4 regions of the Mesorhizobium sp. AR02 genome follow, and region 2 is predicted to be linked to each of the others. Evidence: riboswitches for the same ligand, from Rfam matches in the RefSeq annotation. Region 2 holds a riboswitch; each other region holds the start of a gene.
What was found. A riboswitch is a leader RNA that binds a small molecule or an ion and turns the genes downstream of it on or off. The one in region 2 is predicted to bind cobalamin.

Region 1 (7,446 bases), 3.7 Mb from region 2:
CAGGAAATTGACTTGTGGGGTTTCGACCTGGGCCGGCATGACCTGCGAAAACAGCCAGACGCAGCCGATCAGCAGCGGCTGGTGAATCAGGTAGAAGGCGAGGCTGTGGCGGCCGATGAAGAGCAGCGGATTGGCCCAGCGGCCGGGCATCAGGCCCGCCAGTCGCGCTCGTATACCGGCGGCAGAAGCGAGTTTCGTCACGCCTATGCCGATAAGCACCGCGCCGAACCATGGAAACAGCGGCACATAGTCGTTGGAGCGCGGATTGATCGCCGACAGGCCGATCCACCACAGCCAGGGGTGATCCAGGGCCTCGAAGCGCAGGTAGATGGGCGCCGCGATGACGAGCGCGGCAACGACAAGCGTCAGCAAGGCCGGCAGTTGCAAGAAGGCGAGGCCGAGCAGGCTGGCGAGCGCGATCTCGTGCAGGATGCCGAAGAAGATGAAACCGTCCGGCGTCGCGATGCGGGTGACCACCGAAATAGCGATCGCCGCACCGGCGACCATGGCGAAACGCTTCCAGAAGCCGTTCCAGCGGATTTGCTGGCCGTGCGCAAGGTAGAGGCTGACGCCGACCAGGAACAGGAAGGTCGAGGCGATGCAGCGTGCGTAGATCTTCCACCAGCCGAAGGCGGTGAGGCCGGGGTCGGTGTAGCCGAAGAATTCCAGATCCCAGGTGAAATGGTAGCTCGCCATGGCCAGCAGCGCGATGCCGCGCACGATGTCGATGGCGACGATGCGCCTGGATGGCTCCGGAACGAGTGCGGTCGGCGTGTGGATGGTCATGGTCTCGCGATCTGATTCAGCCCCGCCTGAGGACTATCACGGTTGGGCGGGACAGAAGAAGGCCGGGGCATCGGGTCAAGCGACGCTTTAGGCCAGAGCCGGGAAGCCTTTGACCGGTTTCACTTTTTGCCGGTTATGCGTCGGTTTCCTCTTATTGGCTCGGGATCGACCACGGCAGATTTGGTCGGTGATTCTGCTTTGGGGAAGCAATGTCCACCCATGTGCGCCATCCGATCTGGCTCCCGGCCCTCAAGGCCGCGGATGCGCGCACCTTCGCCTCGCTCTACGCGGTCGAATCCTTCGCCCGCGCCACGGTGTCGAGCGTCATCCCGATCCAGGCCTACGAAATCCTTCACAACGAACAGATCGTCTCGATCCTCTACACCATCGTGGCGATGCTCGGCCTGTCGGTAACGTTGTTCATGCCGATGCTGATCCGCCGGTTTGCCCGGCGCTGGGTCTACACAGCAGGCGCTTGCCTGCTCGCCATCGGCTCGTTGTTCTTCGTCACCCACACGCTTGCCGGGCAAATCGCAGGCATGTTGTGCCGGGTGATGGGCGCCAGCGCGCTGTCGATCACGCTCAACCTTTACATCATGGACCACATCCGCAAGACCGACTTCATGCAGGCCGAATCGCTGCGCATGGCGTGGTCGATGTTCGCCTGGACCGGTGGGCCGACGCTCGGCATCTTCCTCTACACACGCTTCGGCATCTATGCCGCGCACGGCGCGGTGGCGGTGTTCGCGCTGGCGCTGCTGGCGCTGTTCTGGACCTATCGGCTGGGCGACAACCGGTCGATACGGCCGGGCAAGACCCGGCCGGCCAATCCGCTCGCCAATATCGGCCGCTTCATCGCGCAGCCGAGGCTGAGGCTTGCCTGGCTGATCGCCTTCGGCCGGTCCTGCTTCTGGTCGACCTTCTTCGTCTATGGACCGCTGTTCATGGTCATCACCGGCGAGGGCGAACTGGCCGGCGGCCTGCTGGTCTCGGCCGGCAATGCGCTGCTGTTCATGGCCATCTTCTGGGGCAAGGCGGGAAAACGCTTTGGCGGCCGCAAGACCATGACTTTTGCCTATTTCGCCATGTCGGCAATGCTGCTGGCGGCAGGCACGGTGGGAGCGAGTGCGCCGCTGCTGACCGGCGCTTTCCTGCTTGGTGGCGCGTTCTTCACCATTGCGCTCGATGCACTGGGTTCAACCGCCTTCATGCGCTCGGTGCGCTCCTATGAGCGGGCGCAGATGGCGGCGGTCTACCGCACCTATCTCGATTTTTCGGAGCTGACGCCGCCGCTGGTCTATTCCGTTGTGCTGGCCTTCTTCGGACTGGGCTCGGTGTTCATCACGCTCAGCCTGCTGGCCGCTGTATGCGGCTTCGTGACGTGGCGTTACCTGCCGAAGTCTTTGTGAGGATCAGGCAGAAAGCGCTGCGTGGCGCTCGCGCACCCAGTTGTGGAAGCGGTGCAGTTCATATTCCTCGGGCATCAGCACGCCGGCTTGGTGGCGCATCGAGCGCAGGCCCTTCTGGTTGACCTCGCAGATACCAGCATCCTCTTCCAGCACCTGTGTGCCGAAGGCGACGATGTTGTCGATGTCGGTCGTGGCCAGCGCCTCGGGCGCGAACAGCCATTCGGCGACAAGCTCCGTCTGTTCGGGGCCGAGCGGCACCAGGCGCACGGTCCTGACATAATCGACATGACCGACGATGAACATCGAGGGCAGGCTGGTGGCGTAGGTCTGGCCGGCGGCACGTTCGGCCGGTGTCAACCCTGAGAAGACCGGCCCGTGCGTCTGGCCGTCGCGCGACCAGGTTTCGGCCCCGGCGCGCAGGCCGCCTGAAAATTCCGGCGCATCATTGTCGGCGTGGCGGGTCCATTCTGGATCGTCATGCCGGCTCATCAGGCCGCGGCCATAGATCGGCACCAGCCGCGACAGGTCCTTGTGGACGCCCGGACAGTGCAGGCACTCGTTGAAGTTTTCCCAAAAAATCTTCCAGTTGCACTGCATCACCTTGCGCAGCACATGGCCTGAGACCAGCGTTTCCAGCGGCCAGTTGCCGAGATTGCCGGAGGCGGGGTCGAAGGATGCCTGTGCGGAGCCCGCCGCATTCTCCTGCAAATTGATGAAGACGAAGCCGCGCCACACCGAAAGTGCGACGCGATAGAGCGGGTGGTCGGCCTTGTCGAAGCCGTCCGGCAATGATTTCGACGGCACCCGCACGAGATCGCCGCGCAGCGAATAGGACCAGGCATGATAGGGGCAAGTGATCAGCCGCGCCTTCAGCCGGCCCTCGCTCTCCTGGCAAAGCTGCGAGCCGCGATGCCGGCAGGTGTTGTGGAAGGCGCGCAACTCGCCGGTGTCGTCGCGCAGCACGATGATGTCCTGCGTGCCGATGCGGAACCGGCGGAAGGCCAGCGGCTGGGCCAGATCGGCCTCGCGACAGACCAGCAGCCAGTTCTTGCACCAGATGGCATCGAGGTCGCGCTGGTAACTCTCACCATCCCAATAGGCCGACGAGGGCAGCGTCGGTTCAACCTGGGTCAGGCCGTTGTAGGGCGCGCTCGCTGGCAATCGGCTGCATGGCTGGCTTCCTGTGAAGAGGTCAGCCGACACCCGGCCATGACAATTGTCAATTGTCGTGCTTGGGGATGGCATGGCGCAATCGCGCTGATTGCCGGCGGAATTTGGTTTGCCGCGTGTTGCGATTTTCCCTATAGTCGCACAGTCGTCGGTTCCGTTTTGGAGCCAAGAGGGAATGCGGTGCGGGCTGACTTGTTGCCCAATGCCGTGGCTGCCCCCGCAACTGTGTGCGGTAGTCCTCTCCATATGCCACTGAAGATTTGTCTTCGGGAAGGTGGAGAAGGGCGCTGATCCGCGAGCCAGGAGACCTGCCGACGACGGCAAAACTGACAGGCCCTCGGGTGGAGGGTGAAAGGACAAGATATGACTACTGCTTCCGTCTCCCTCGGCGCCTCCGTCTCCTCGCAGTCGCGCTTCATGCAGCTGGCACTCGCCGCGCTGCTCGGCACCTTCATCATCGGCTTTGTCGGCTTCTCGCACATCGATGCGGTCCACAATGCCGGTCATGATAACCGGCATTCGATGGCGTTTCCCTGCCACTGACGAGGATCTGACATCATGAATCTGTTTCGCAACGTCGTGTTCATCGCGGCGATCGCCGGGCTCGTGGCCGGCGTCGTCCTCGCCTGCATGCAGGCCTATGCCACCGTGCCGCTGATCCTCAAGGCGGAAGTCTACGAACAGGCCGAAGGCGGCCACAAGCATGAGCACGCCGCGGCGCCGGCCGAAGCCGCCAGCGGCAACGCAATGGGCTCCGCCGCTCCTGCGGCATCGAACGCCATGAGCACTGCTGCGCCGGCACCGGCCGAGGCTGCCGCTCCGGCCGAAGACGAGGGTTGGGCGCCGGCCGACGGCTTCGAGCGCTTTGCCTTCAACGTCGTGTCCAATGTCGTCACCGGCATCGGCTTCGCGCTGATCCTGGTCGCGGTTTCGGAATTCGCCGGCGGCATCGGCAATTGGCGCCAGGGCGTCTTCTGGGGTCTTGCCGGCTTTGCCGTGTTCACGCTGGCGCCCGGTCTCGGCCTGCCGCCGGAACTGCCGGCCATGCCGGCGGCCGACCTGACGCAGCGCCAGATTTGGTGGGTGGCAACCGTGATCGCGACTGCCATCGGGCTCGGCCTGATCGCGTTCCGCAAGTCGCTGCCGCTGGCCATCCTTGCCGTGCTGCTGATCGTCGCTCCGCACATCGTCGGCGCGCCGCAGCCCGACAGCTTCGAGACGCCGATCCCGGAAGGCCTGCACCACCAGTTCGTGGTGGCGGTGACCGTGACCAATCTGGTGTTCTGGCTGGTGCTTGGTGCCGTCGTCGGCGTGGTGCGCGGACGCTTCACCGGCACCGCGACCAGCCTGCGCGACAGCTTTGCCTGATCACGGCAAGCTGACCTTCATCATTGGCGGTGCGCGCTCCGGCAAGAGCGCGCACGCCGAAACCCTGGCGATGGCGTTGCCCTCACCATGGGTCTATATTGCCACCGCGCAAGCCTATGACCACGAGATGTGCGAGCGCATCGCACTGCACCGCTCGCGGCGCGGCGAAGGCTGGACGACCATCGACGCACCGCTCGACCTTGCCGGCGCGCTTACGGCTTTGCCCGACAACCAGCCGGTGCTGGTCGACTGCCTGACGCTGTGGCTGACCAATCACATGCTGGCCGATCACGATCTCGAGCTGGAATGCCGGCGGCTGACGGATGTGCTGTCGCGGCCGCGCGGGCCCTGGTTCGTGGTGTCCAACGAAGTCGGCCAAGGTATCGTGCCTGACAATGCCCTGGCGCGCCGTTTTCGCGATGACGCCGGACGGCTCAACCAGCAGGTCGCGGCGATCGCCGACACCGTGCTGCTGATGGTGGCGGGGCTGCCGCTCAAGGTGAAATGAGATGACCGACATCGACAATAAGGACGAAGAGCGCCATCGCGCCAAGATGGCCAAACGCAAGGCGGTGCAGGACGCCGAGGTGGCGAGCAAAACGGTCGAGAAGGGGCTGCTGATCGTCAACACCGGTCCGGGCAAGGGCAAGACGACGGCTGCCTTCGGCCTGGCGCTGCGGATGCTCGGCTATGGCAAGCGCGTCGGTGTCGTCCAGTTCATCAAGGGCAAGTGGCACACCGGCGAGAAGGATGCGTTTGCTGCCTTCGGTGACCGTGTCGTCTGGCATGCGATGGGTGAAGGGTTCACCTGGGAAACGCAGGATCTGAAGCGCGACATCGCGGCAGCGGAAGCTGCCTGGGCCAAGGCGCTCGAGTTGATCGCCGATCCCACGATCAGCCTCGTCGTGCTCGATGAACTCAACATCGCGCTGCGTTACGACTATCTCGATCTCGACAAGGTGGTTGCCGCGCTGAAGGGCCGCCGCGAGGGCCTGCATGTCGTCGTTACCGGCCGCAACGCCAAGCCAGCGCTGGTCGAGGCGGCGGATCTGGTCACCGAGATGGGCGTGACGAAGCACCACTTTTCGGCAGGCGTGAAAGCGCAGCAGGGGATCGAGTTTTGAGGCTTCTCACCCTCCCCCTTGTGGGGAGGGTCGATCCGCGAAGCGGAGCGGGGTGGGGGGCTTGGCGCCGCACCCCCACCCCGGCGCTGCGCGCCGACCCTCCCCACAAGGGGGAGGGTGAGATCACGCCAGAATGACGACGACCGAGACCAACCCGAACAGCACGATCAGCAGATAATCGGCGACGCGGTAGAGTTTCAGTGCCTGCCTGATGTCGTCGCTGTCGACGTCGCGGCGGCCGCCTTCGCCCATGAAGACGTCGTCGACCACGATGCCGCCATAGCTGCGCGGCCCGGCCAGTGCCAGGCCAAGCGCGCCGGCCATGGCCGCTTCCGGCCAGCCGGCATTGGGCGAGCGGTGTTTTTTCGCATCGCGCCGCACCGCCTGCCAGGCACGGCGGGGGTCGGCATCCCTGACCAGGAAAGCCGCCAGCACGATCAGCAGCGCCGTCAGCCGCGATGCCGGCAGGTTGATCCAGTCGTCGAAGCGCGCCGCCGCCCAGCCGAAGGCCTCGTGGCGCGGCGTGCGGTGGCCGATCATCGAATCGGCGGTGTTGGCGGCCTTGTAGGCGGCGCCGCCTGCCAATCCGCCGACACCGGTCCAGAAGGCGGGGGCGACGATGCCGTCGGAAAAATTCTCGGCCAGGCTCTCGATCGCCGCGCGGCAGACGGCGGCGCGGTCGAGCGCTTCGGGGTCGCGGCCGACGATTCGCGAGACGGCGACACGGCCCATGGCGAGGCCGGCGCTGTCGAGCGCATCGGCCACGGCCTCGACGTGCTCGTAGAGGCTTTTCTGCGACAGCAGCGACGTGGCCAGAAGGGCGGCGATGAAGAACCCCAGGGGAACGAACCAGAGCAGGACAAGCTGCACGCAGAGGCCAATCACCGCCGGCACCAGCACGATGACCAGCAGCGCCTGGACACCGCGTTGGCGACGCAGCGCGTCGGGATCAGTGGCGCGGTTGAGCCTGCGATCGAGAAAGGATATCAGCCTGCCGAACCACGTCACCGGATGGCCGATGGCGCGGAACAGCCAGTCCGGGTAACCCAGGATGAATTCGACGGCTAATGACAGGAAAGCGATCAGGACTGACATGAAGCTTCTTGATGGAGCGGTGGACCATGGTGGAAGTCTTGGCCGGGCGCGGGGGCTTTTCCCCAACGCTCGACAGCCTTTCGTCGACCTCTCGACTGGTATCAATCCGCACTCCTACCCGCTTTTCGACCTGCCCGCCACCTCGCTGTCGCGATTGCCGGAAGCCGGGCGCGGGCGCGAGCTGACAGAAATCGCGGCCAGCACCTATGGCGCGCCGTCGCCAGCCAATGTCGTCGCAGCGCCCGGCACGCAGATCCTGTTGCCGCGCGTGGCGTCGCTGATGGGGCCCGGCAAGGCATTGGTGCTGGGGCCGACCTATGCCGAACACGCGCGAGCAGCGGCGATCGCCGGTCACGGGGTGACGGAAGTCAGCGATTTTGCTGCACTGGCGGACGCCGACCTTGCCATTGTCGTCAATCCGAACAATCCGGACGGTCGCGTCATCGAGCGCGACCGGTTGCTGGCGCTGGCCACCGGGCTGCGCGCAAAAGGCG
Region 2 (7,446 bases):
ATTTCAAAAAACCATGAAAAAACAAAGGATTATTGTGCCAGCCCTATAAGGGGCTTACAACGGGGAACAGTGTTCACGGAATTGTTCCGCTGGCGATCCAGGGAGAAAGGGCTGCAAGGGCAGAACCGCCAGCCGCGTTGCGGCTCGTCAGGGGCGGTCGACTGAACCGAGAGGATTCTGCTGAAAGCAGATGGCAGGGCAGGGCGCCACAGGCCGCGACAATGACGTCGTGCTGAAGGCGCACCTTCGGCCTAGCGTCTGCCTCTTCTTGTCCGGCGTCACCTTGCCACGAAGCGTGGCACCCGGTTGCCGTCGGGGCGGCTGAGGGCCATGCCGCGCAGGGCCGCCCCGACGCTGTTACGCCTCTATTTCGAGCGCTGACAGCGGCTTCGAGCAGCAGGCGAGGATGAAGCCGTCATCGATCTCGTGATCGAGGATGCCGCCATTGTGGCTCATCTCGACGGCGCCGGAGACTTTCTTCACCTTGCAGGTTCCGCACAGCCCGAATTCGCAGGCCGCGGGGATCCGCACGCCCGAGGCGCGCGCCGTCTGCAGCACGGTCTGGCCGGCGACGCACTCCGCGTCGACATCCGAAAGCGCGAAGCGGATCGGTGTTGCGGCTTCGACGGGAACGGCCACGCCGTCCTGCGACGGTGCGGCGAACGGTGCCGGGATTTCCTCCACCGCGGGTGCGGCAAAGCTTTCCTGGTGGTATTTCGTCATATCGAAGCCGGCGGCGTCCAGCATGCCGCGCACGGCGCGCATGAAGGGGTCCGGACCACAGCAGAAGATTTCGCGTTCGCGGAAATCAGGCGCCAGCAGCGGCAGCCGGATGGCGTCGATGCGGCCCATATGGCCGTACCAGCCCTCGCGGCTCGACCGCTCCTCGATCATGAAACCGAGCGACAGGCCAGGCATATGGCCGCCGAGCAGTTCGAGTTCCTTGCGGAAGATGATCTCTTCGGCGCGCCGCGCACAGTTGACGAAGCCGACATCGGTCCATGGCGCGCAGTCATTCAGCCAGCGCAGCATCGACATCATCGGCGTCACGCCGGAACCGGCCGAGATGAACAGATATTTGGCCGCCGGATGGCTGTGCAGCGAAAAGTCGCCCGCCGGCCCATAGGCCTTGACGTGCGAGCCGGGCGCTAGGTGATCGAACATCCAGCGCGTGCCGATGCTGCCGGCCTGCGCCTTCACCGTCACCGCGATCGAGAACGGCCGCGACGGCGAGGACGACAGAGTATAGGTGCGCATCAGCGGCCCGTCCGATGTCGGCAGCTCCAGCGTCACGAACTGGCCAGGCTTGTAGCGGAACCAGGTCTGGTTGTCGGAGCGGAAGGTGAAGGTCTTGACGTCAGGCGCCTCGTCGCTGACGCCGATCACTTCCAGCACCTGCAGCCTGTCGTTCCACGGCGCCATCTGGTCAAGATGGCGATAGAGGCCAAGATCCGTCATCGCATTCATCCCTCAACCTCTCAAGCAACGCTGCGCAGGGCCGGCCGGCCATCGTCGGCAAGGCGCGGGCCGATGAAGCGCGCGTACCAGTCGACGAACTGGATCACGCCGCCCTCATGCAGCTCCGAATAGGGACCGGGTTCATAGGCCGGCGACAGGATCCCGAAGGCGTTTTCCTCGACGATGCGGCGGTCCTGGTCGTTGGTCTCGGTCCAGACATGAGTGAGTTCGGCAAGATCGTAATCGACACCCTCGACGGCATCCTTGTGAACCAGCCATTTGGTCGTCACCGCGGTTTCCGTCGCGCTGATCGGCAGCACCCGGAAGGTGACGGCATGGTCGATCAGGATATGGTTCCAGGTCGTCGGGTAGTGATAGTGCATCAACGTGCCGATGCGGTCGGCCGAGACGCTGTCGGAGAGGTTCTTCTTCACCGCCCGCTTGCCGGTCATCGTGTAGCTGACCGCGTCGCGCAGCAGCGGCGCGCGGGTGGCGCGGTATTGTCCGGCCGGGTCGATGCGGAACTTGCTCGGCAGGCCGGCTGCCTCGCATTTGGCCCAATGCGCCAGCATCTCCGGGTCGCTGTCGGCGCCTTGCACGCCGGTCACCGTCGGGGCTTCCGGGAAGGTCTTGCACAGCTCCGGGTGATTGCCGGCGCAATGGTAGCACTCGCGGTTGTTCTCCCAGACCAGCTTCCAATTGCCCTTCTCGACGATCGTGCTCTCGAAGGCGATCTTTGCTTCGCTCAGGCGGTGCGGCTTGAGGTAGGGTTCGATCATCGCCCGCATCGGCGCGAAGTCGGCGGGCTCCTTTGCCAGGCAGATGAAGATATAGCCGGCCACGCTTTCGCAGGCGACCGGCTTCAGCCCGAACTGGGTCTTGTCGAAACCGTCGGCCATCTGGCGGGCGAACAGCAGGCGGCCATCCAGTTCATAGGTCCACTGGTGATAGGGACAGACTAGCTTGGCCGCCATGCCCTTGTCGGTGTTGCAGACGCGGCTGCCGCGATGGCGGCAGGAATTATGGAAGGCGTTGATCTTGCCTTGCTGATCGCGCACCAGCACGACCGGATAGTCGCCGATCTGTACGGTGATGAAGCTGCCGGGCTTCGGCAATTCGCAATCATGGCCGATGAACAGCCAGTCGCGATACCAGATTAGCTCCATGTCTAGTTTGAAGTAGTCTGGGTCGGTGTAGAAGGGCTGCTCGAGTGAGAAACCCTCTCTGCGGCTGTTCAAGAGCCTCAGCATGTCGTTGCGCGCATCCATGTCCTGTCCTCATGCTTCAAGGACTGAACTGGTGGTGATTGAGGAAGGACCGGACGCAGGCCGGCGAAAACCGGGCATGCACCATCCGCCTCTTGACCGCCCACCGCGATCAGTCGAGTTCAAATTCTCGGGCTGGTTTCCGGGCTCTGGAGTGTCCTTGCGGACGATCGCGACACCTTCCCAGGCTTTCGCCCAGTGGTCTCCCGTTGCGACTTGAACTCCACCACCGTTGCGGGGGCAGCGCCGGATTCTGACCGGCTTCCCAATTCTCCGCCCCGTCGTCACGAAGCGGCACCTGAGATGCCCTGATCTAATCACGACAGCGTTTGCGACATCGGCATGAAAGCGACATCGCATCCATGTGGCGCGACACGCATGCGCAATGATCGGGTCAAGCACAGCGGTCACGAAAATCGTTTCGTTGGTGGCGGTGCCGGCTATCCAGATCGACCCGAAACGGCGGCAAAAAAGGTTAACGGTTTCGAAAAGTGACTATTAGCAGATTCTAAAATCGAACCGAACGGTTCGTTTCTGTTGACGGTGCGTGCAGGACGGTGTGAACGCTGAGCCTCCGATACAGTTGGTGATCGCAGCGCCGGTTTTGACTAACAGTTTGATATTAAAAAGAAAAATGTTTGGCTTAGAGGGCCTTGGTACAATTTCAAGTGGTGGATACTTGGTCCACACGGAACAACTTCGTGATTGGAAACGGCTAGCTGGCTTTCCCACATCGGGGCTGTCCGAACGACGCGATTTTAATCCCAAGACACGCCGCTAGACGGACGGAAAAATACTGGAGTACCCAAAATGAAAAAGATTGTTCTCACTGCCGCCGCCCTTCTGGCCATTTCCGGCAGCGCCTTCGCTGGTAGCGACCACTACGGTTCGAATGCCCCTGCAGCCACCGCTGCTGTCGACAGCTCGTACACCGCTTCGACCAAGAAGTCGGAACCGGCTGCTCAGACGCCTGTGCAGGGTGCTGACCACAACCTCTTCGGCAACAACTAACAGCCGATCCCGGCCGACGGCGGGCTTTTGTCCGCCGCTCTGGCCGACCTTCAGAAATTCAGGAGACTAACATGAACAAGTTCATCATTGCTGCTGCCGCCGTCCTGGCCATCTCCGGCAGCGCCTTTGCTGGCAGCGACAACTATGGCTCCAATGGCGCCAACCAGCCCGCTGTTGCTTCGACCGACAGCTCTTACACGGCTTCGATCAAGAAGTCGGAACCGGCTGCCCAGGCGCCTGTCAAGGGTGCCGATCGTAATCTTTTCGGCCGCTAACAGCCGATTCCGGGAGCGGCGGTTTGCCCCGCTGCTCCCGTGAAGCTCAAAATTCAGGAGACTTGAAATGAAGAAGATCATCCTTGCTGCCGCCGCCGTTCTGGCTGTCTCCGGCAGCGCCTTCGCAGGCAGTGACAATTACGGCTCCAATGGCGCCAACCAGCCTGCCGCGACTTCGGTTGACAATTCGCGCACGGCTTCGATCCGTGACAGCGGCTCGCCCGTCTACAAGCTGCTCAATTCATCGGGCGACGTGCAGAAGTCGATCCCTCAGAGCAGCGACCGGGACCGCTTCGGCAACCACTAACAGCCGAAGCCGATTCTAAAAAAGAGCGGCGGGCCATGCCCGCCGCTCTTTTTTACGCCGTCGAGATGGGGTTCTGTCTTAAGCCGCTTTTGCTTCCGGCTTCCGGAGTGCGAAGGAATGTCCGTCCGCATCGAAGATATGCAGGTCCTCGCCATTGGCGCTCAGCCGGAGCGTCGAGCCGCGCTTGACCTCGACATTGCCCGGCAGCTTTGTCACCAGCGGCAGGTCGGCGCGGCCGATGTCGACATAGACCAGCTGAACCTCGCCGAGCTGCTCGACATAATCGACCGTTCCCTCGAACAGATAATCCGCGCCGGTTGCGACCATGAGGTCTTCCGGCCGCACCCCGAAGCTTACCGCCGCACCCTTCGCCGAAGCAGGCGTCGTAATCGGCACCGTAGCCTTACGGCCGCCGACATGGCTGACGACGGTCGGGTTGCCGGTCTTGTCGATCGTCGCCGGCAGGATGTTCATGGCCGGCGAGCCGATGAACTGGGCGACGAACAGATTGCCGGGCTTCTTGTAGAGATCCATAGGCGTACCGACCTGCTCGATATGGCCGTCCTTCAACACCACGATGCGGTCGGCGAGCGTCATCGCCTCGACCTGGTCATGGGTGACGTAGATCATGGTCGTGGCGGGCATCGATTCCTTGAGCTTGGCGATCTCGATACGCGTGGCGACGCGCAGTGCGGCGTCAAGGTTCGACAGCGGCTCGTCGAACAGGAACACTTTCGGATTGCGCACGATGGCGCGGCCGATGGCGACGCGCTGGCGCTGCCCGCCCGACATCGCCTTGGGCAGCCGGTCGAGATATTTGGTCAGCTGCAGGATTTCGGCGGCCTGCTTCACACGCCGGTCGATCTCGGCCTTGTTTTCCTTGCCGATCTTCATCGAGAACGCCATGTTGTCGTAGACCGTCATATGCGGATAGAGCGCATAGGATTGGAACACCATGGCGATGCCGCGCTTGGACGGCGGCACGTCATTGACCACCTCGCCATCGATCTTGAGCTCACCCGACGTGATTTCCTCGAGCCCGGCGATGGAGCGCAGCAAGGTTGACTTGCCACAGCCCGACGGACCGACGAAGACGATGAACTCGCCCGATTTGATATCGAGGTCGATGCCGTGGAGAATGTTGAGATTGCCGTAGGACTTCTTCACTTGCCTCAAATTGACATCGGCCATTGGTTTCCTCCCAGTGATTTCTCAAAAATTCAGTCGATGCGTCCGAACCAGGCGCCGTAACCGCTAAGTTCGATCGAACCGGGGCTCGCCTGCCCGGAAAACCCGTGTCCCGGCAAAGGTTGCAGGGATCGGCTGCCAAGGTCAACCTTGGCTGGCTTGGCGCCGAGGTTGAAGACGCAGACGATCTGCTCATTGCCGGCGCGGCGCGTGAAGGCGACGGTGTCGCCCTCGCTTTCGATGAAGGTGATATCGCCCTTGGCCAATGCCGGATGCGCACGGCGGAAGGTGAGGAAGCGCCGGTAGTGCTCGAGCAGCGAAGCCTGGTCGCCTTGCTGGACATTGACCGCTTGTGCCAGATGCTTGGCCGGCACCGGCAGCCAGGGCTTTGCCTGGGAGAAGCCGCCATTCTTGGCGCTGCCATCCCACACCATGGGCGTGCGGCAGCCGTCGCGGCCCTTGAATTCCGGCCAGAAGCGGATGCCGTACGGGTCCTGCAGATCCTCGAAACGCAGCTCGGCCTCGCCGAGCCCGAGCTCTTCGCCCTGGTAGAGGCAGACCGAGCCGCGCAGCGACATCAGCAAAGCCGAGATGACCTTGAGATAGGCGATCGGGTCGGCTTCGCTGGCGGCCCAGCGCGAGGCCGGGCGCATCACGTCATGGTTGGAAAAAGCCCAGCACGACCAGCCGTCGCTGGCGACCTTGCCGAAGGCTTCGAGCACCGAGCGGACCTTGGCCGCGCTGATCTTTTCCGGCGCCAGGAAGTCGAAGGAATAGCACATGTGCACGCGCTTGCCGCCGGCGGTATAGGCCGCCACGACTTCCAGCCCGCGCTGCGAATCGCCGACCTCGCCGACGGCTGCGGCCGCCGGATATTCGTCGAGCAGGGCGCGGAAGCGTTCGAGGAAGCCGAGGTTTTCCGGCCGGCTCTTGTCGTAGATATGGTCCTGGTAATTGTAGGGATTGACCGCCGGTGCGGTCTGGTCGTTGCGCTCTTCCGGCGGCAGCGGCGGATTGTTCTCCAGGCCCTGGCTGTGGAAGTAGAAATTGATCGTGTCGAGGCGGAAGCCGTCAACGCCGCGTTCCAGCCAGAAGCGGGTGACGTCGAGCAGCGCGTCCTGGACTTCGCGGTTGTGGAAGTTGAGGTCCGGTTGCTCGGCCAGGAAATTGTGCAGATAATATTGCTGGCGGCTGGTGTCCCACTGCCAGGCCGACCCACCGAAGATCGACAACCAGTTGTTGGGCGGCGTGCCGTCGGGCCTTGCGTCCGCCCAGACATACCAGTCCGCCTTGGGATTGGTGCGGCTCGACCGGCTTTCCTTGAACCAGGGGTGGCTGTCGGCGGTGTGCGACAGCACTTCGTCGATCATCACCTTGAGCCCCAGCCGGTGCGCCTCCGCCGTCAGCGCATCGAAATCGGCCAGCGTGCCGAACATCGGATCGACGTCACAATAGTCCGAGACGTCGTAACCGAAATCCTTCATCGGCGATTTGAAGAAGGGCGAAATCCAGATGGCGTCGGCGCCCAGTGCGGCGATGTAGGGAAGCCTGCCGATAATGCCCTTGAGGTCGCCGATGCCGTCGCCATTTGAATCCTGATAGCTGCGCGGATAGATCTGGTAGATCACAGCACCGCGCCACCAGTCGCGATCGATGGCGAGGTCAGGGTTCGAACTGGCTTTCAAAGCAGATTGCATTGTCTCAGCCTCCTTTCACCGAGCCGGCGAGCAGCCCGCGGACGAAATAGCGCTGCAGCGAGAAGAAGACGGTCAGCGGCACGATGATGGTGATGAAGGCCGATGTCGTCAGGATCTCCCAATTGCCGCCGCGCGAGCCGAGCAGCGCGTTGAGCTGCGCCGTCAGCACGATCTGGTCGGGCGCCGTACCGAGGAAAACCATCGCCACCAGCAGATCGTTCCATACCCACAGGAATTGGAAGATG
Region 3 (7,446 bases), 3.7 Mb from region 2:
CTGCTTTGCCTGCACCGTTCGGATAAGAGATCTCATCATTTTTCCAATCTCTTCCCATCGCAGCAGCAGTTCAATCTCATTGTCTTTTCGTAACAGCCCAACCCGGCATGCCAGCAGTACGTGCGTTTCCAGTTCCTTCAACGATCCTTGCGCCATGCGCAAAAACTGAATGAACGACCCTCTGTTTTCCCGACCGTATCCTTCTGCGATGTTCGCCGCGATCGAAACCGCCGATCGGCGCATCTGAGAGGTCATGCCGTAAATCTCATCCCTCGGAAACTCTTTGGTGAAACGATAACAATCTTCAGCGAGCGTCATCGCCGACTGCCACACCTTCAAGTCGCGATAAGATTCGATCCGTTGCTCCAACTCTTTCCCTACTGACTGCTCACTACTTCCCTACTCACTGTTTCGCTTTTTCGTCCCCGGGAAGAACGTAATCAGTTCCCTCCCACGGGCTCAAAAAGTCGAAGTTCCTGAATTCCTGCTTCAATTCCACCGGCTCGTAGATGACGCGCTTGGCTTCGTCGTCGTAGCGCACTTCAACGAAGCCGGTCAGCGGGAAATCCTTGCGCAGCGGATGGCCTTCGAAGCCGTAATCGGTCAGCAGGCGGCGCAGGTCCGGATGGCCCGAGAACAGCACGCCATAGAGATCGTAGGTCTCGCGCTCGAACCAGTCGGCACCCGGGAAAACGCCGGTGATCGACGGCACCATCGTCTCTTCGTCGGCCTGCACCTTGACGCGGATGCGCACATTCTGTTTCGGCGAAAGCAGGTGATAAACGACGTCGAAGCGCTTGGCGCGCGACGGATAATCGGCGCCGCAGACATCGATGATCGAGATGAACTGGCAGCGCGCATCGTCGCGCAGGAAGGTCACCACTTCGATGAGGTCGCGTGGTTCGACATGAACGGTGAGCTCGCCATAGGCGATCGCCGCGTCAGTGACACGGCCGATCAGCTTCTCGCCGAGATAGGTCGACAGTTCGCTAAGGGATGCGGCCATGGATTTACCGTTCGATCGTGCCGGTGCGGCGGATTTTCTTCTGCAGGAGAAGAATGCCGTAGAGCAGGGCTTCGGCGCTCGGCGGGCAGCCGGGCACGTAGATGTCGACCGGCACGATGCGGTCGCAGCCGCGCACCACCGAATAGGAATAGTGGTAATAGCCGCCGCCATTGGCGCACGAGCCCATCGAGATGACGTAGCGCGGCTCCGGCATCTGGTCGTAGACCTTGCGCAGCGCCGGCGCCATCTTGTTGGTCAGCGTGCCGGCGACGATCATGATGTCGGACTGGCGCGGAGACGCGCGCGGCGCGACGCCGAAGCGCTCCGAGTCATAGCGCGGCATCGAGGTGTGGATCATCTCGACCGCGCAGCACGCAAGACCGAAGGTCATGAACATCAGCGAGCCGCTGCGCGCCCAGGTGATCAGCGCCTCGGTCGAGGTGACCAGAAAACCCTTGTCGGCAAGCTCATTGTTGATTTCGAGGAAGAAGGGATCGTCCTCCCCCACCGGCCTGCCGGTGTTGGGATCGATGATGCCCTTCGGCTTCGGCGCGACGAGGGTGCCTGAACTGTCGTTCAATCCCATTCCAGCGCTCCTTTTTTCCATTCATAGGCAAAGCCGATGGTCAGCACTGCCAAAAACACCATCATCGACCAGAAGCCGAGCATGCCGATCTTCGAGAAGGATACGGCCCACGGAAACAGGAAGGCCACTTCCAGGTCGAAGATGATGAACAGGATCGACACCAGGTAGAAGCGGATGTCGAATTTCATGCGGGCGTCGTCGAACGAGTTGAAACCGCACTCGTAGGCGGAAAGCTTTTCAGGATCGGGATTGCGATAGGCCACCAGGAACGGTGCGGCCAGCAGCGCCAGGCCGACGACCAGCGCCACGCCAATGAACAGGACGATGGGCAGGTACGAACTGAGGAGTGCGTTCATGCAGCGGTTTTCCGTTGGCGCCAATCCACTTTGATTACAGCACCGGACCTTAATGCGGAAGCGTGACAGATTAACCGCTGAACCGTTTTAAGGGGCCTATGCTGCAACGCGGCGAGGGTTAGCGCAGCACTTCCAGCGAAGCAAGTCAAACCTTGTTCAAAACGCAGTGCTGGACGGCATATCCGAAGAAACTGGTCCGATCCGCTCCTGTTTGATTTCCTTCGCTTTTTACTCCACTTTTCTCTCCTGACAGGGTTGCCGCCAAAACCCTGCTAGCATGGCCTGGAATCACCCATCAAACCGCCGATCCCATCACCCTCAGAGTGACACCGAATGAAGGAAAAGATCTCCCTTGCCATGGCTCGGCGCATAGCACTCGCTGCTCAAGGATTTCTCGATCCCCGTCCAAATGGCACACCCGACCGCCGCCACTTCGCCCGCGTGCTCTCCCGCACCGGCCTGCTGCAGATCGATTCCGTCAGCGCGGTGGTGCGCGCTCACTATATGCCGCCTTATTCGCGCCTGGGGCCCTACCCGCTCGCTCTGCTCGACAACGCCGCCGTGACGCGCAAGCGCACGGTCTTCGAATACTGGGCGCACGAGGCCTCGTTCCTGCCGGTCGAGACCTATCCGCTGATGCGTTGGCGCATGCAGCGCGCCGAGCAAGGCGACGAGATGTATCTGGGGCTGGCCAAATGGGGCCGCGAGCATGCCGCCTATATAGAAGAGATCTACCGCGAGGTCGTCGCGCGCGGCCCGATCGCTGCTTCCGCGCTGGAAGGCCAGAAGGGTTCGGGCGGCTGGTGGGGCTGGAGCCATGCCAAGCACGCCTTCGAATGGCTGTTCTGGGCCGGGCGCATCACCACGGCACATCGCCGCGGCTTCGAGCGCTTCTACGACCTGCCGGGACGCGTGCTGCCGCAGGCGATCCTCGATCTGCCGGTGCCATCAGCCGGGGACGCGCACCGCGAATTGCTGCGCATCTCCGCCCGCGCCCATGGCATCGCGACATCGGGCGACCTGCGCGACTACTTTCGGCTGTCGCCGGCCGACATGAAGGGGCGGTTGGAGGAACTGGTCGAGGCCGGCGAGTTGGTGCCGGTGCGGGTCGAGGGCTGGGACAAGCCGGCTTACCTCCATAAGGACGCGCGCTTGCCCCGAAAAATCGAGGCGCGCGCCTTGCTGGCACCGTTCGATCCGGTCGTCTTCGAACGCTCGCGCTCGGAGCGGCTGTTCGACTTCCACTACCGCATCGAAATCTACACCCCGGCCGAGAAGCGGCAGTACGGCTATTACGTCCTGCCCTTCCTGCTCGGCGACAGGATCGTCGCACGCGTCGATCTCAAGGCCGACCGACCAGCGAGCGTCCTGCGCGTGCACGCGGCCTACCCCGAGCCCGGCGCACCGCCTGAAACAGCGGCGCAACTCTTCGAGGAACTTAAGCAGATGCAGGGCTGGCTTGGTCTTGAACGCATCGAAGTAACGCCGGTCGGTGATCTGGGTCCGGCGCTGGCCGACATCGCCGTGTCGTAAGCCCGCGTTGACTCCACTGCCCGCAAAAGCCTAAATCCGCTCCAGACGGTCCCTTGCCCGCAACGGCAGGGGCTAAGAGGGAATGCGGTGCGGGATGAAAATCTCAAATCCGCGGCTGTCCCCGCAACTGTAAGCGAAGAGCCAAGGCCGAAAGCCACTGGGGATTCCCGGGAAGGCGGCACCCAAGGCGATGACCCGCGAGCCAGGAGACCTGCCGTCTGCGACAAAAGAATCCGATCGCCCGGCGGGTTTCCGGGCAAGGAGCCCGGCTTTTTGGACCAGAACAGCAGTTTTTCGGCTGGCACAGCGGATATCTCGTCCGCCGACAGCGAAGCCTTGGCCGGCGTCACGATCATCGTCTGCGCCTCCTGTCGTGACGAAACCGGCTCCGACGCCCATCCCCGCGCCGGCGAACTGCTGGCTGATGACACGCGCCGTGCAGCGTCTGACGACCATATCCGCGTCCGCGCGGTAGAATGCCTCGGTAATTGCAAGCGCCGCCTCAGCGCTGCGATCCTGCGTGATGGCTGCTGGAGCTATGTGTTCGGCGACCTGACCGCGGCCAGCGGCGCCGACCTCGTTACCGGCGCCAAACTCTTCGCCACCTCGACCGATGGCCTCATTCCCTGGCGGGGCCGGCCTGGTTCGCTCAAGCGCGGCCTCGTTGCCCGCATTCCACCTCTCGACATGCTGAAGGACTAACCATGACCGCTTCCGTCTCCCGTGTTCCCTGCACCGTCGTCACCGGCTTTCTCGGCGCCGGCAAGACGACGCTGGTCCGCCACCTCCTGGAAAACGCTGGCGGCAAGCGCATTGCGATCATCGTCAACGAGTTCGGCGACATCGGCATCGACGGCGAGATCCTCAAAGGTTGCGGCATCGACACCTGCCCGGAGGAAAACATCGTCGAACTGGCCAATGGCTGCATCTGCTGCACCGTGGCCGACGATTTCGTGCCGGCGCTCGACAAAATCCTGTCGCTGACGCCGAAGGTCGACCATATCCTGATCGAGACCTCGGGCCTCGCTCTGCCCAAGCCGCTGGTCCAGGCTTTCCAGTGGCCGACGGTGAAGAGCCGCGTGACCGTCGATGGCGTGATCGCCGTGGTCGACGGCCCGGCGCTCGCCGAGGGCCGCGTCGCCAACGACATGGATGCCCTGCAGGCGCAGCGCGCTGGGGATGAGAGCCTCGACCATGACGACCCTGTCGAGGAAGTGTTCGAGGACCAGATCGCCTGCGCCGACCTGATCATCCTGTCGAAGAGCGACCTGATGGACGCCGCCGGTTCGGCGCGCGCCAACGCCATCATTGGCGAACACTCCGCCCGCGCCGTGAAGATCGTGCCGACGTCGCATGGCAAGGTCGATCCTTCCGTGCTGCTCGGGCTCGGTCTCGCCGTCGAGGACGACATCGAGAACCGCAAGTCCCATCATGACGGTGCCTTCGACCACGAGCATGATGACTTCGACACCTTCATTGTCGACATTGCCTCGGTCGCCAATCCGGACGAACTGGCAAAGCGCGTCGCCACCGCCGCCGAACAGGAAAACGTGCTGCGCGTGAAAGGCTTCGTCGAGGTCGGCGGCAAGCCGATGCGGCTCCTGCTGCAGGCCGTCGGCCCGCGCGTCAACCATTACTACGACCGCGCCTGGACGGCTGAGGACGACCGCCGCTCGCGCCTGGTCGTCATTGGCCTCAAGGGGCTGAACCGCCCGGCAATCGAGCGTATACTCGCCGGCTGACGCAAACCGCCCTAGCAATTCCAGGAAAAGTGTTTCACGGTTTTCCCACAGGAATTGCGTAAAAACAAGGAGATAGAGCGGTTCGCCGTTCCGTGAAACGGTGAACCGCGCTAGACCGCGATGCATATCCTCACCACGACCTCCGCCTCGCTCGACGATCTCGCCGAGCCGGTCGATCTGCGGCAGACGCCGGCGGATATCGTGGCCCTGTCCTTCACCGACAGCGACCTCGCCGGCCTGGCAGCAGCTTGGAAGGCGGATGCCGGCCGCCTGCCCTCGATGCGGCTGGCGGCGCTGCGCGACCTGCGCCACCCCATGTCCGTCGACCTCTGGATCGACAGCGTCGCCCGTCACGCCAAAATCATCCTGGTGCGCATCCTCGGCGGCTACGACTGGTGGCGCTATGGCTGCGACCAGCTTGCCTCGACCTCCCGCGAACGCGGAATTAAACTCGCGCTGCTTCCGGGCGAGAGCCACGACGAGGATCTTCGGCTGATCGAAGCCTCGACGCTGCCGCGCGAGGAGTTGGATAGCCTGCTCGGCTATTTCCGCGAGGGCGGCCCGGCGAATATGAATGCGCTGGTGCAGAGGCTGGCCAGTTTGGCTGGACAGGATACGGTTGTCGCCGGCCCTATCGCAGTTCCGAAGTCTGGCTACTACGAGCCCGGACGCGGCGTCGTCCCTCTCCCCCTCAAGGGGAAGGGAAAGGTCGTGCCCATTCTGTTCTATCGCTCGATGCTTCTCGCGGCCGATGTCGCGCCCATCGACGCCCTTTTTGAAGCGCTGCGCCAGCGCGGCATGCTCCCAGTCCCCATCTTCGTCTCCAGCCTCAAGGACCCGGCATCCCTGGCCTTCGTGGAAACAGCCCTCGCCACACTCAAACCCGCCGCCATCATCACTGCCACCGCCTTCGCCTCCGGTGCCGAACCGGGCGTCGAAACCCTGTTCGACCGTGCCGGCGTCCCCGTCTTCCAGGTCATCGTCGCCACCACCCGCCGCGACGTCTGGGACAACAACCAGCGCGGCCTGGCGCCCGCCGACCTCGCCATGCATGTCGTGCTGCCTGAACTCGACGGCCGCATCCTGGCCGGCGCCATCTCCTTCAAGGGCGAAAGCGATGTCGATCCCGCACTTGGCCACCGCGCCTTTGCCAATCGACCGGAACCGGATCGTGTGGCGCAGGTGGCCGACCGTGTGGCCGCCTTCATCAAACTGCAGGAGACGCCCCGCGCCGAGCGCAAGCTGGCTATTCTGATCCCGGATTACCCGAGCGCACCGGGCCGCACCGGCTATGCCGTTGGCCTCGATGTGCCGTCCAGCGTGTTGGCGATGCTGCATGATCTGAAGGAGCAGGGTTATGGGGTTGAGGGGATTCCGAAATCGCCGCGTGAGCTGCTGGATTTACTGGAGCGGAGTGATGATGGGCTGGGGCTTAAGGACTATCTTGGCTTTTCGGCAGAGTTGCCGACAGCAGCAATGGCTGCAGTAGAAGCTGCTTGGGGCGAGGCAGACAAAATAGGTTTGCGCCAGGCACCCCCCTCTGTCCTGCCGGACATCTCCCCCGCAAGGGGGGAGATTGGCAGTTTCGGCGCTAGGGGCATTCTTGCAACGTTGGAGATTGGCGAAGGCAGGGACGACAGCGTAATCTCCCCCCCTGCGGGGGAGATGTCCGGCAGGACAGAGGGGGGTGTTCAAGCGCCTACCCTCGCCAACTTCCCCTTCCGCGCCGCCACCTTCGGCAACATCACCGTCGCACTCGCCCCCGACCGCGGCCGCTCCGCCGATCGCCGCGCCGATTACCACGATCCAACGCTGCCGCCGCGCCACGCCCTGCTCGCCTTCGGCCTATGGCTGCGCAAATCCCTTGGCGTCCACGCCCTGATCCATGTCGGCGCCCATGGCACGCTGGAATGGCTGCCCGGCAAGACGGTCGCGCTGTCGCAAACCTGCTTTCCCGAGATCGTTACCGGCGCACTGCCCGTGATCTACCCCTTCATCGTCTCCAATCCCGGCGAGGCGGCACAGGCCAAGCGGCGCATCGCCGCCGTCACGCTCGGCCATTTGCCGCCGCCGCTCACCGGCGCCGGACTGGACGAAAACCAGCACAAACTCGAACGCCTTGTCGATGAATATGCCCAGGCCGACGGGCTCGACCGCCGCCGCCGCGACCGACTGGCCAAGCTGATCGTCGACACCGCGCAAAAGACCGGCCTCGCCTCCGAA
Region 4 (7,446 bases), 2.4 Mb from region 2:
GTCAGCGGGCGCCTTCACCGTGGTCTGCGCCAGGTTGTAGGCAGCCTTGTCGCGCGCGGCGAGTGCGGCCATCACGGTCGGATGCTTGTCGGTTTCGATGTCAGGGTTGCCGCCGAGCGCGGCCTTGGCACTGATGATGCCCTGCTGGGCAACGGCGACCTGCTGCTTTGCCTTGTCGAGCTCGTTGCGGGCCTCATCCAGCGACGATTTGGCGTTGATGCCTTTCTGGGCGAGATCGGCGGCGCGATCGTATTGCGACTGGGCGTAGTCGACCTCGCTGCTGGCGGACTTTTCCTGCGCCGTCGACTGGCTGTAGGCAGCGCGCAGCTGCTCGACATTGAGGCGCGCGCCGGCAACCGCGGCGTCGGCCTGGGCAAGCGCGATCCGGTAAGGCTCGGGGTCGATGGTGAACAGAAGGTCGCCCTGCTTGACCATCTGATGGTCCGATATGGCAACCTGGACGATGCGGCCGGCCGTATCCGAGGCGATCGACACCTTGGCCTGCTGCAGATTGGCGTTCTCTGTCTCCTGATAGCGACCACCGGTCACCCAGACATAGCCGCCACCGATGATCAGCACTGCCGGCAAGGCAAACATCAAAAAGAAGCGGCCTATGCGGCGCTTCTTCTTCGGCGCCAGGACCGGCTCTATGGGAGGAGCGACCGCAACAGGAACAGCAACCGGCTGGGCCGGCGCTTCCATCTCCACCTTGGCGGCGTTTTCGTCGACTTTGGCTACCGCGTTCATGCTGCTGCGCCTTTCGTAGGCTCGACTTTTTCCGCGCTATCGCCGTCGGCGAGATTCTGTGCCATCGCATCGAGCGCCCTAATCAGAACGCGACGGTCCTCCGGCGAAACGCCGATAAGCGATTCCTCATAAACTTCGCCGGCGAGGCTCTTGACCTCGGCATAGGCCGCGCTCGCCTTGGCGGTCGGGAAAATCATGCGCACGCGGCGGTCGGCGGCGTCGGCGCGGCGCTCGATCCAGCCGCCCTCCTCCATCCGGTCGACAAGGCGCGAGACGCTGATCGGCTCGATTTCGAGCAGTTCAGCGAGCCGGGCCTGGGTAACGCCCTCCTCTTTGGCGACACGCACCATAAGGCGCCATTGCGCGGACGACAGGCCAAGCCCGCTGGCGCGCGTCTCGAAACGCTTGCGCAGCAGACGCTGCACGTCGTGGATCAAAAATCCCAGTCTATCTATGCCATCTGAAACCATGAGCGGTATATATAATAAGCGTGCTTACTATTCAAGTCGCCGCGTTGTTCGAGAGTCGGCAAATGTGCATGACAGCCGCGCAGCGCGATCGTGATTGGCGATCGGCGCGCGCCATGAACCCTTGGAAAGCCGACGGACCGGCAGAACCAGCCGTTTTCACAGGCGGTTTCGCACGACCAGCGTGACCACGAAGAATGCACCGAGCGAGCTGGTGATGATGCCGATCGGCAGTTCCTGCGGCGGCAGCAAGGTCCGCGCCAAGAGATCGCTTGCCAGCAAGAGCACCGCTCCGAACAGCGCACAGCTTGCGATCAGGCGCAGATGCAAGGGACCCGCCAGCGGCCGCGACAAATGCGGGATCATCAACCCGACAAAGCCGATGACGCCGGCGACCGAGACGAGAATTGCCGTCGAGAAGGCGGCGACGAGAAACGTCGTCCTGCGCATCCGCGCCACCGGCACACCAAGGCTTTCGGCAGCACTTTCGCCGGCCAGGAAGGCGTCCAGCCTGCGATGGTTCCACAGCCCGTAGGCCGCAATCGTGCCGGCGCCCAGTGCGCCCAGCCAGACATTGTCCCAACGCGCCAGCCCCAGCCCGCCCATCGTCCAGAACAGCACGGAGTGGGCGGCGCGCTGATCGCCGGCAAACACCAGATAGTTGGTCAAGGCCGTGAACAGGAAGGAAACGGCAAGGCCAGCGAGGATCAGCCGTTCCGGGCCTTGCCCCCTCACCCGCGCGACCAGCAGCAGGACGATGCAGGCGGCCAGTATGCCGCCGGTGAAGGCCGCGATCGGCAAGGTCCAGATGCCAAAACTGTCACCAAAGACGGTGATGACGGAAACCGCACCTGCGGCAGCCCCCGACGACAGGCCGAACAGGAAGGGATCGGCGAGATCGTTGCGGGTCACCGTCTGCAGCAAGGCGCCTGTTATGCCGAGGCCGCCACCGACCCAGATCGCCAGGATCGTGCGCGGCAGCCTGAGATCGACGACGATCTTGCCGACCGGGCCCGACACCTGGTGCTCATTCAACCCGACGGCATGGCCGAGTGCGGCAATGACGTCGGTCAGAGGTATCAGCGTCGAACCATAGGCGATCGACAGCAGCACGAGGGCGACGACCGCCACCGTGCCCGCTGCCATCGCCAGCGCGAATGCCTTGTGCCCTGAAAGCGCGCCGGATTCATGCCCAGGGGCAAATAGCATCAGAACGCTTCCGGATGCATCGCCTTGGCGATCTTGGCGATCGCCTCGATGTTGGCCGGCCCGGGCGTCAGTTCGGCATAGCGAAGGGCAACGAAGCGCTCATTTTTGACCGCGTCGGTCTCCTTCATGGCCGGATGCGCTTTCAAAAAATCGAGCAATTTCTTGTAGCCGCCGCCGTCCTGGTAATCGAGCAGGATGAGGAACTGCGGATTGCGCGACGCCACCGTTTCCCAGTCGGTGTTGCCCCAGCTGGTGTCCATGTCGGCCATGATGTTGTCACCGCCGGCCGCCGTGATCATGGCGCTCGGGATGGCGAATTTTCCGGCGGTGAACGGCTTGTCCTCGCCTGAGTCATAGAGGAACACGCGCGTTCCCTTGCGATCGCCGACCTTGGCGGTGATATCCGCGAGTTGCGCCTTCCAGCCGGCAACAAGCTTCTCGGCTTCGGCGTCCTTGCCAAAGATCTTGCCCAGCTTTTCGACGTCGCCATACAGCAGGTCCATCGAGGCGGCGGGCCGGCCCTTGTCGAGATGGACGCAGCTTTCGGTCAGCACCAGCGTCTTGATGCCGTGCGGGGCGAGCGTGTCAGGCGTCACGTCACCGCCCGGCTTCATGCCATAGTACCAGCCGGCGAAGAAGAAATCGGGCTCGACCGCGACGAGGTTTTCGAGCGTCGGGTATTTTGGCGCCAGTTCCGGAATGGACCCCTGCTCGGCCTTGAATTCGGGGCCGACCTTGTACCATCCGGTGATGCCGGTCAGGCCGACGATCGACGGCTGCAGCTTCAGCGCGAAGGCCATCTCAGCCATGTTGAGATCGTGGATGACGGCGCGCTTGGGCGGTGCATCGAAGGTCAGCGGTTTGCCGCAGCTATCGACCGTGACCGGGAAGGCGAAGGCCGTCGAGGCCAGCAGCGAGAAGACGAGCGACAGTGCGAGACGTTTCACGGATTTTGCTCCTTGGTTGAACAGTGTCGGATGAAGGCAGGTTTCGATCAGGATGGCGGCGCGGCGCGGTTCGGAACATCGAACACCGTCAGTTCGCGGTCCTCGGTGGGGTGGCGCAGGCGAAACACGTCGACGCCGAAAATCTCGCGGATCAGTTTTTGCGTCAGCGCCTCACGGGGCGCCGCCAGCGCATGCAGCCGCGCTTCGTGCATCACCGCGACTCTGGTGGCGAAGGGCGCCACCAGAGCCAGATCGTGCAGCACCGCGATCACCGTCATGCCGAAGCCGGCCACGAGTTCGAGCAGTTCCGCACGGGCGCGCGGGTCGAGATGGTTGGTCGGCTCGTCGAGGAACAGCACTTTCGGTTGCTGTGCGATGGCGCGCGCAAGCTGGGCGCGTTGACGTTCCCCGCCCGACAGCGAGCCGATGCTGCGGCCAAGCAGCGGCAACAGCCCGGTCCGGCGCAGCGCGTCGACGACAATGTCGCGTTCCTCGCTCCTGCGCCTCAGGCCGGCATGCGGGACGCGGCCAAGCTCGACATAGTCGATCACCGCCAGCCGCGGATCCGGCTGGTCGGTCTGGCCGACAACGGCGATGTGCAATGCCCGTTCGGCGGCAGAAATCCTGTCCAGGCGGCGCCCGCCAAGCTTCACCTCGCCCGAACTTGGCCTGAGCATGCCAGACAGCATGCGCAGCAGCGTCGTCTTGCCGGCGCCGTTGGGGCCGATAATGGCGAGGCGATCACCAGCGGCAACCGACAGGCTGACCGCATGGACCAAGTCCCGGCCATTCGCCATGGCGCCCAGATCGCTGGCCTCAAGAAGCGGCATTGTCATCGACTATCACCCGCAAGCTTGGCAGGTGCCGGGATGCGGGCCAGCGTCTTGCCGGCCAGTCGCGGCGGACGTTGTCCGGAATTGCACCAGCCGTCTGCCAGCGACGCATAGAGCCTGGCAAATCGCACGAGATCGCCGGCGTCGGCCTCGGCGTCGATGGAGCCGAAGAGGTAGGAAGCCTTGCCCGGCGCCTGGAAGGCCACCGTCAGCGGCCGCGCGCAGCCCGCCATGCATTCAACGCCTTCGATCGTGAAGCCATGCGCCACGGCGGGTTCATGGTGGGCCGAGAGCCGGGAACGCAAATCGCTGCACAAGGCTTCGCCCGACCTGGTCCCTGTCGGAACGTCACGGCAAAGCGTGCACACGATGATGCGATGATCGATGGAGCCGTCCAACTTTCCGTCACTTTCCAAAACTGGCGACGGAAGGATGTTGGCGAGCCGGCCGACAAGACCGACGTCCACGTTTCCTCCCGGCACACCCCGTCCGGTCAACTCAGTGATGGCAGGTCTCCTGGCTCGCGGGTCTTTGCGCAATCCGGCCTTCCCAGCCTTGCCGGCCAGTGGCATGTCGGATCTTGCTCACCGCTTACAGTTGCGGGGGCAGCCACGGCCTCGACCCTTTGAGGGCTTCACCGTGTTCCCTTTTCACCCCTTGCCTTTCGACGCGGGGACCATCACCGGGCCATCGTAGTTTTCCGCCGATCGCGCCGCAACGGTTTTTTGGTCCGAGCTCGAACGCATCCACAAAATCAATTTGTTATAACATTACATATCTCACCAGGCGACGCTGTCAATCCCGGATCGGTAACGGTCATCGAAACATCGGAAAATTTTCAGAAGCCGATCGGGATTTCAGGGCCCGAAACGCCGATTGAGAACGTGCTGGTGAACGACGATCTCGCGCTCGATCGCGAACAGGCCCGAACCCTGCGACTGGTAGCGGTCGCCCCAGAGTTGGCCGGCGGTGGCGATGTCGATAAGGCTGATGGCCATGACGACAAGCTCGCCCTGACGGCGCAGCGACCCTTCCACCAGATAGTCGGCGCCGATACGGGCACGGACCTGCGGCCACTCGGCGCGGCCGAACGACGTGAAGGAAAAGCTGGAGTTCCGCGCAAGCACCGTGATGGTGCCGAAGCGCGCGACACCGTTGATCAGATCCTCGGCGAAACCGTCGACCATGGCCTCGTCGGCCGGATCGCCGCTCTCGTTGCGGAAGCGCACCACCGCCACGATCGGTTGCGAGCCGATCTCGGGCGCTGCCTCGGCCCCGGCGGCGAGCATGTAGCCCCGCTTTGGGACGGTGCGCACCATGTCCTCGCCGATCGCCTTGCGGATCTCGCGGATCGATTGCGTGAGCGAATCCTCAGTGACGTAGACACCGGGCCAGACGGCATCCATCAGCTCCGATTTCGGCACGACGCGGCCCATGTTGTGGGCAAGGTGTGAAAGCAGCGCGTAGGCCTTGGGGCGCAGGAACAGCGGCTCGTTGACGCCGCGCAGCGTTCCCATCGACAGGTCCAGCGTGAACCCGCCGAAACGGAAAATCTGGTCGGCAACCGCCGTCCTCATCGGGACACCCCTCCCCGGACATTGGGTCGTGCAGCATCGATTCCCACATCGGACGCGGCACGGACACATGCATTATTGCCCAATGCGCAATTTCGATCAAACTGGCCGTCGACACGGTCAGTAATGTCAGCGCGCCAAATGCGAGGAGCCATGAACCCGATCGAGAAAGCGCTGTGGTTTGTCGAGAGCCATCTGCCTGAGGCAATCTCGCTCGACGACGTCGCCCAAAGCAGCGGTGTGTCGCGCTTCCACGTGACGCGCGCCTTCGGTGCCGCCACCGGCCGCTCCGTCATGGGCTATATGCGGGCGCGGCGCTTGAGCGAAGCGGCGCGCAGGCTGGCCGGCGGGGCACCCGACATCCTCTTGGTGGCGCTCGACGCCGGCTACAACTCGCATGAGGCTTTCACCCGTGCCTTCCGCGACCAGTTCGGCACCACGCCGGAGCTGGTGCGCGCGCAAGGCTCGACCAAGACCCTCGACCTCGTGGAGCCGATCCTGATGGACCAATCCCTTCTCGCCAACCTCGAACCACCGCGCTTCGAGACCAGCCGGCCGTTCCTGATCGCCGGGCTCGGCGAACGCTACAGCTGCGAAACCAGCGCCGCGATTCCGATGCAGTGGCAACGCTTCGGCCCTTACATCGGCAACATCCCGGGCGAGACCGGCGACGTTGCCTATGGCGTCTGCGTCAACGGCGACGATGCCGGCAATTTCGACTACATCGCCGGTGTCGAAGTGTCAGACTTTTCCGACCTCCCCAAGGAATTCAGCCGCGTGCGCATACCGGCGCAGAAATATGCGGTGTTTTCGCATCGCGAGCACATCTCGACCATCCGCCGCACCGTCAACACGATCTGGAACAAATGGCTGCCGGCCTCCGGGCACGAGATATCGGACGCGCCCGAATTCGAACGCTATGGCCCGGAGTTCGATCCGCGCAGCGGCAATGGCGGGCTGGAGATCTGGATACCGGTGAAATCTTAGGTATCGCGCGACCGTACCTTGGTGTGTGGCCAAGGTACGGTCCGCCGCTCCGCCTACTCCACGGTGAGAGCGACCTCGTAGAGGCCGGGATGGGCCTGACCCAAGGCCTGGTTGCGATCGAGAAAGCCGCTGCTGCGCAGATGCTCGAAGACCCGCCGCATGGCCGCTTGGTCGTGCGCCTGGGCGTAGTTGACGACACGTGTGCCGTCGAGACTTCGGTGCAGGCTGGCGGACATCCAGCCGGGAACGCCACGGCAACTCGTTGCCGCCTCCCGCAGCAGATCGATCAGTGCCTGCTGTCCGCCTTCGGGCACGGTGAAGACATTGATCTGGGTGATGATGCCGGTGTCGGCGCGAATGATGGGCATTTTGCTTCTCCTTCGTTGGCGGCTGGCAAACGAAGGAACGCCGATCAGCGAAAACCCCGAACGCCAAGCCAGGCGTAAAACCACGCCGTGGGCTTGCCGTGGGTTCCCATATGGGATGGGAACGGAGCTTCCAGTTGGTGGAAGGGAGCGGGTTTACCGTTTGCCGCTCCAGGGTCCTTTTCGACCCGTGTTCCATAGCATCGGCGCAAGCCGCCAACAACCGCGCATCATGGCAACGGATGCCGAAGCGAGTTCGCTATAGGTCGAGATCCCAATTCTGGCCAACCAGATCCTTGCCGAAGGAATGGTGGGGC

Region 1: it holds a riboswitch for cobalamin, as region 2 does, so the genes downstream of both, DBIPINDM_RS32970 (CbtB domain-containing protein) here and DBIPINDM_RS14645 (aromatic ring-hydroxylating oxygenase subunit alpha) in region 2, are expected to answer to the same signal.
Region 3: it holds a riboswitch for cobalamin, as region 2 does, so the genes downstream of both, DBIPINDM_RS32715 (DUF1636 family protein) here and DBIPINDM_RS14645 (aromatic ring-hydroxylating oxygenase subunit alpha) in region 2, are expected to answer to the same signal.
Region 4: it holds a riboswitch for cobalamin, as region 2 does, so the genes downstream of both, DBIPINDM_RS39925 (DUF1636 family protein) here and DBIPINDM_RS14645 (aromatic ring-hydroxylating oxygenase subunit alpha) in region 2, are expected to answer to the same signal.

Annotation. Positions count from the first base shown of each region.
Region 1 is NZ_CP080531.1:5,939,525-5,946,970, forward strand. It holds gene DBIPINDM_RS32955 (heparan-alpha-glucosaminide N-acetyltransferase) at 1-786, opposite strand, end outside; gene DBIPINDM_RS32960 (MFS transporter) at 996-2,195, shown strand; gene DBIPINDM_RS32965 (aromatic ring-hydroxylating oxygenase subunit alpha) at 2,199-3,356, opposite strand; cobalamin riboswitch at 3,498-3,696, shown strand; gene DBIPINDM_RS32970 (CbtB domain-containing protein) at 3,729-3,908, shown strand; gene DBIPINDM_RS32975 (CbtA family protein) at 3,924-4,733, shown strand; gene cobU (bifunctional adenosylcobinamide kinase/adenosylcobinamide-phosphate guanylyltransferase) at 4,726-5,241, shown strand; gene cobO (cob(I)yrinic acid a,c-diamide adenosyltransferase) at 5,243-5,857, shown strand; gene cbiB (adenosylcobinamide-phosphate synthase CbiB) at 5,981-6,952, opposite strand; gene cobD (threonine-phosphate decarboxylase CobD) at 6,951-7,446, shown strand, end outside.
Region 2 is NZ_CP080531.1:2,200,534-2,207,979, reverse strand. It holds gene DBIPINDM_RS14650 (hybrid-cluster NAD(P)-dependent oxidoreductase) at 358-1,458, opposite strand; gene DBIPINDM_RS14645 (aromatic ring-hydroxylating oxygenase subunit alpha) at 1,479-2,726, opposite strand; cobalamin riboswitch at 2,839-3,040, opposite strand; gene DBIPINDM_RS14640 (DUF680 domain-containing protein) at 3,534-3,734, shown strand; gene DBIPINDM_RS14635 (DUF680 domain-containing protein) at 3,806-4,009, shown strand; gene DBIPINDM_RS14630 (DUF680 domain-containing protein) at 4,077-4,316, shown strand; gene DBIPINDM_RS14625 (ABC transporter ATP-binding protein) at 4,395-5,507, opposite strand; gene DBIPINDM_RS14620 (alpha-glucosidase family protein) at 5,537-7,201, opposite strand; gene DBIPINDM_RS14615 (carbohydrate ABC transporter permease) at 7,206-7,446, opposite strand, start outside.
Region 3 is NZ_CP080531.1:5,887,870-5,895,315, reverse strand. It holds gene DBIPINDM_RS32740 (four helix bundle protein) at 1-318, opposite strand, end outside; gene DBIPINDM_RS32735 (NADH-quinone oxidoreductase subunit C) at 404-1,006, opposite strand; gene DBIPINDM_RS32730 (NuoB/complex I 20 kDa subunit family protein) at 1,011-1,592, opposite strand; gene DBIPINDM_RS32725 (NADH-quinone oxidoreductase subunit A) at 1,583-1,948, opposite strand; gene DBIPINDM_RS32720 (winged helix-turn-helix domain-containing protein) at 2,282-3,481, shown strand; cobalamin riboswitch at 3,511-3,715, shown strand; gene DBIPINDM_RS32715 (DUF1636 family protein) at 3,755-4,183, shown strand; gene cobW (cobalamin biosynthesis protein CobW) at 4,186-5,223, shown strand; gene DBIPINDM_RS32705 (cobaltochelatase subunit CobN) at 5,344-7,446, shown strand, end outside.
Region 4 is NZ_CP080531.1:7,315,521-7,322,966, forward strand. It holds gene DBIPINDM_RS39900 (HlyD family secretion protein) at 1-747, opposite strand, end outside; gene DBIPINDM_RS39905 (MarR family winged helix-turn-helix transcriptional regulator) at 744-1,217, opposite strand; gene DBIPINDM_RS39910 (FecCD family ABC transporter permease) at 1,374-2,423, opposite strand; gene DBIPINDM_RS39915 (ABC transporter substrate-binding protein) at 2,423-3,370, opposite strand; gene DBIPINDM_RS39920 (ABC transporter ATP-binding protein) at 3,418-4,206, opposite strand; gene DBIPINDM_RS39925 (DUF1636 family protein) at 4,203-4,670, opposite strand; cobalamin riboswitch at 4,692-4,899, opposite strand; gene DBIPINDM_RS39930 (winged helix-turn-helix domain-containing protein) at 5,061-5,780, opposite strand; gene DBIPINDM_RS39935 (AraC family transcriptional regulator) at 5,931-6,764, shown strand; gene DBIPINDM_RS39940 (antibiotic biosynthesis monooxygenase family protein) at 6,818-7,132, opposite strand; gene DBIPINDM_RS39945 (bifunctional helix-turn-helix transcriptional regulator/GNAT family N-acetyltransferase) at 7,389-7,446, opposite strand, start outside.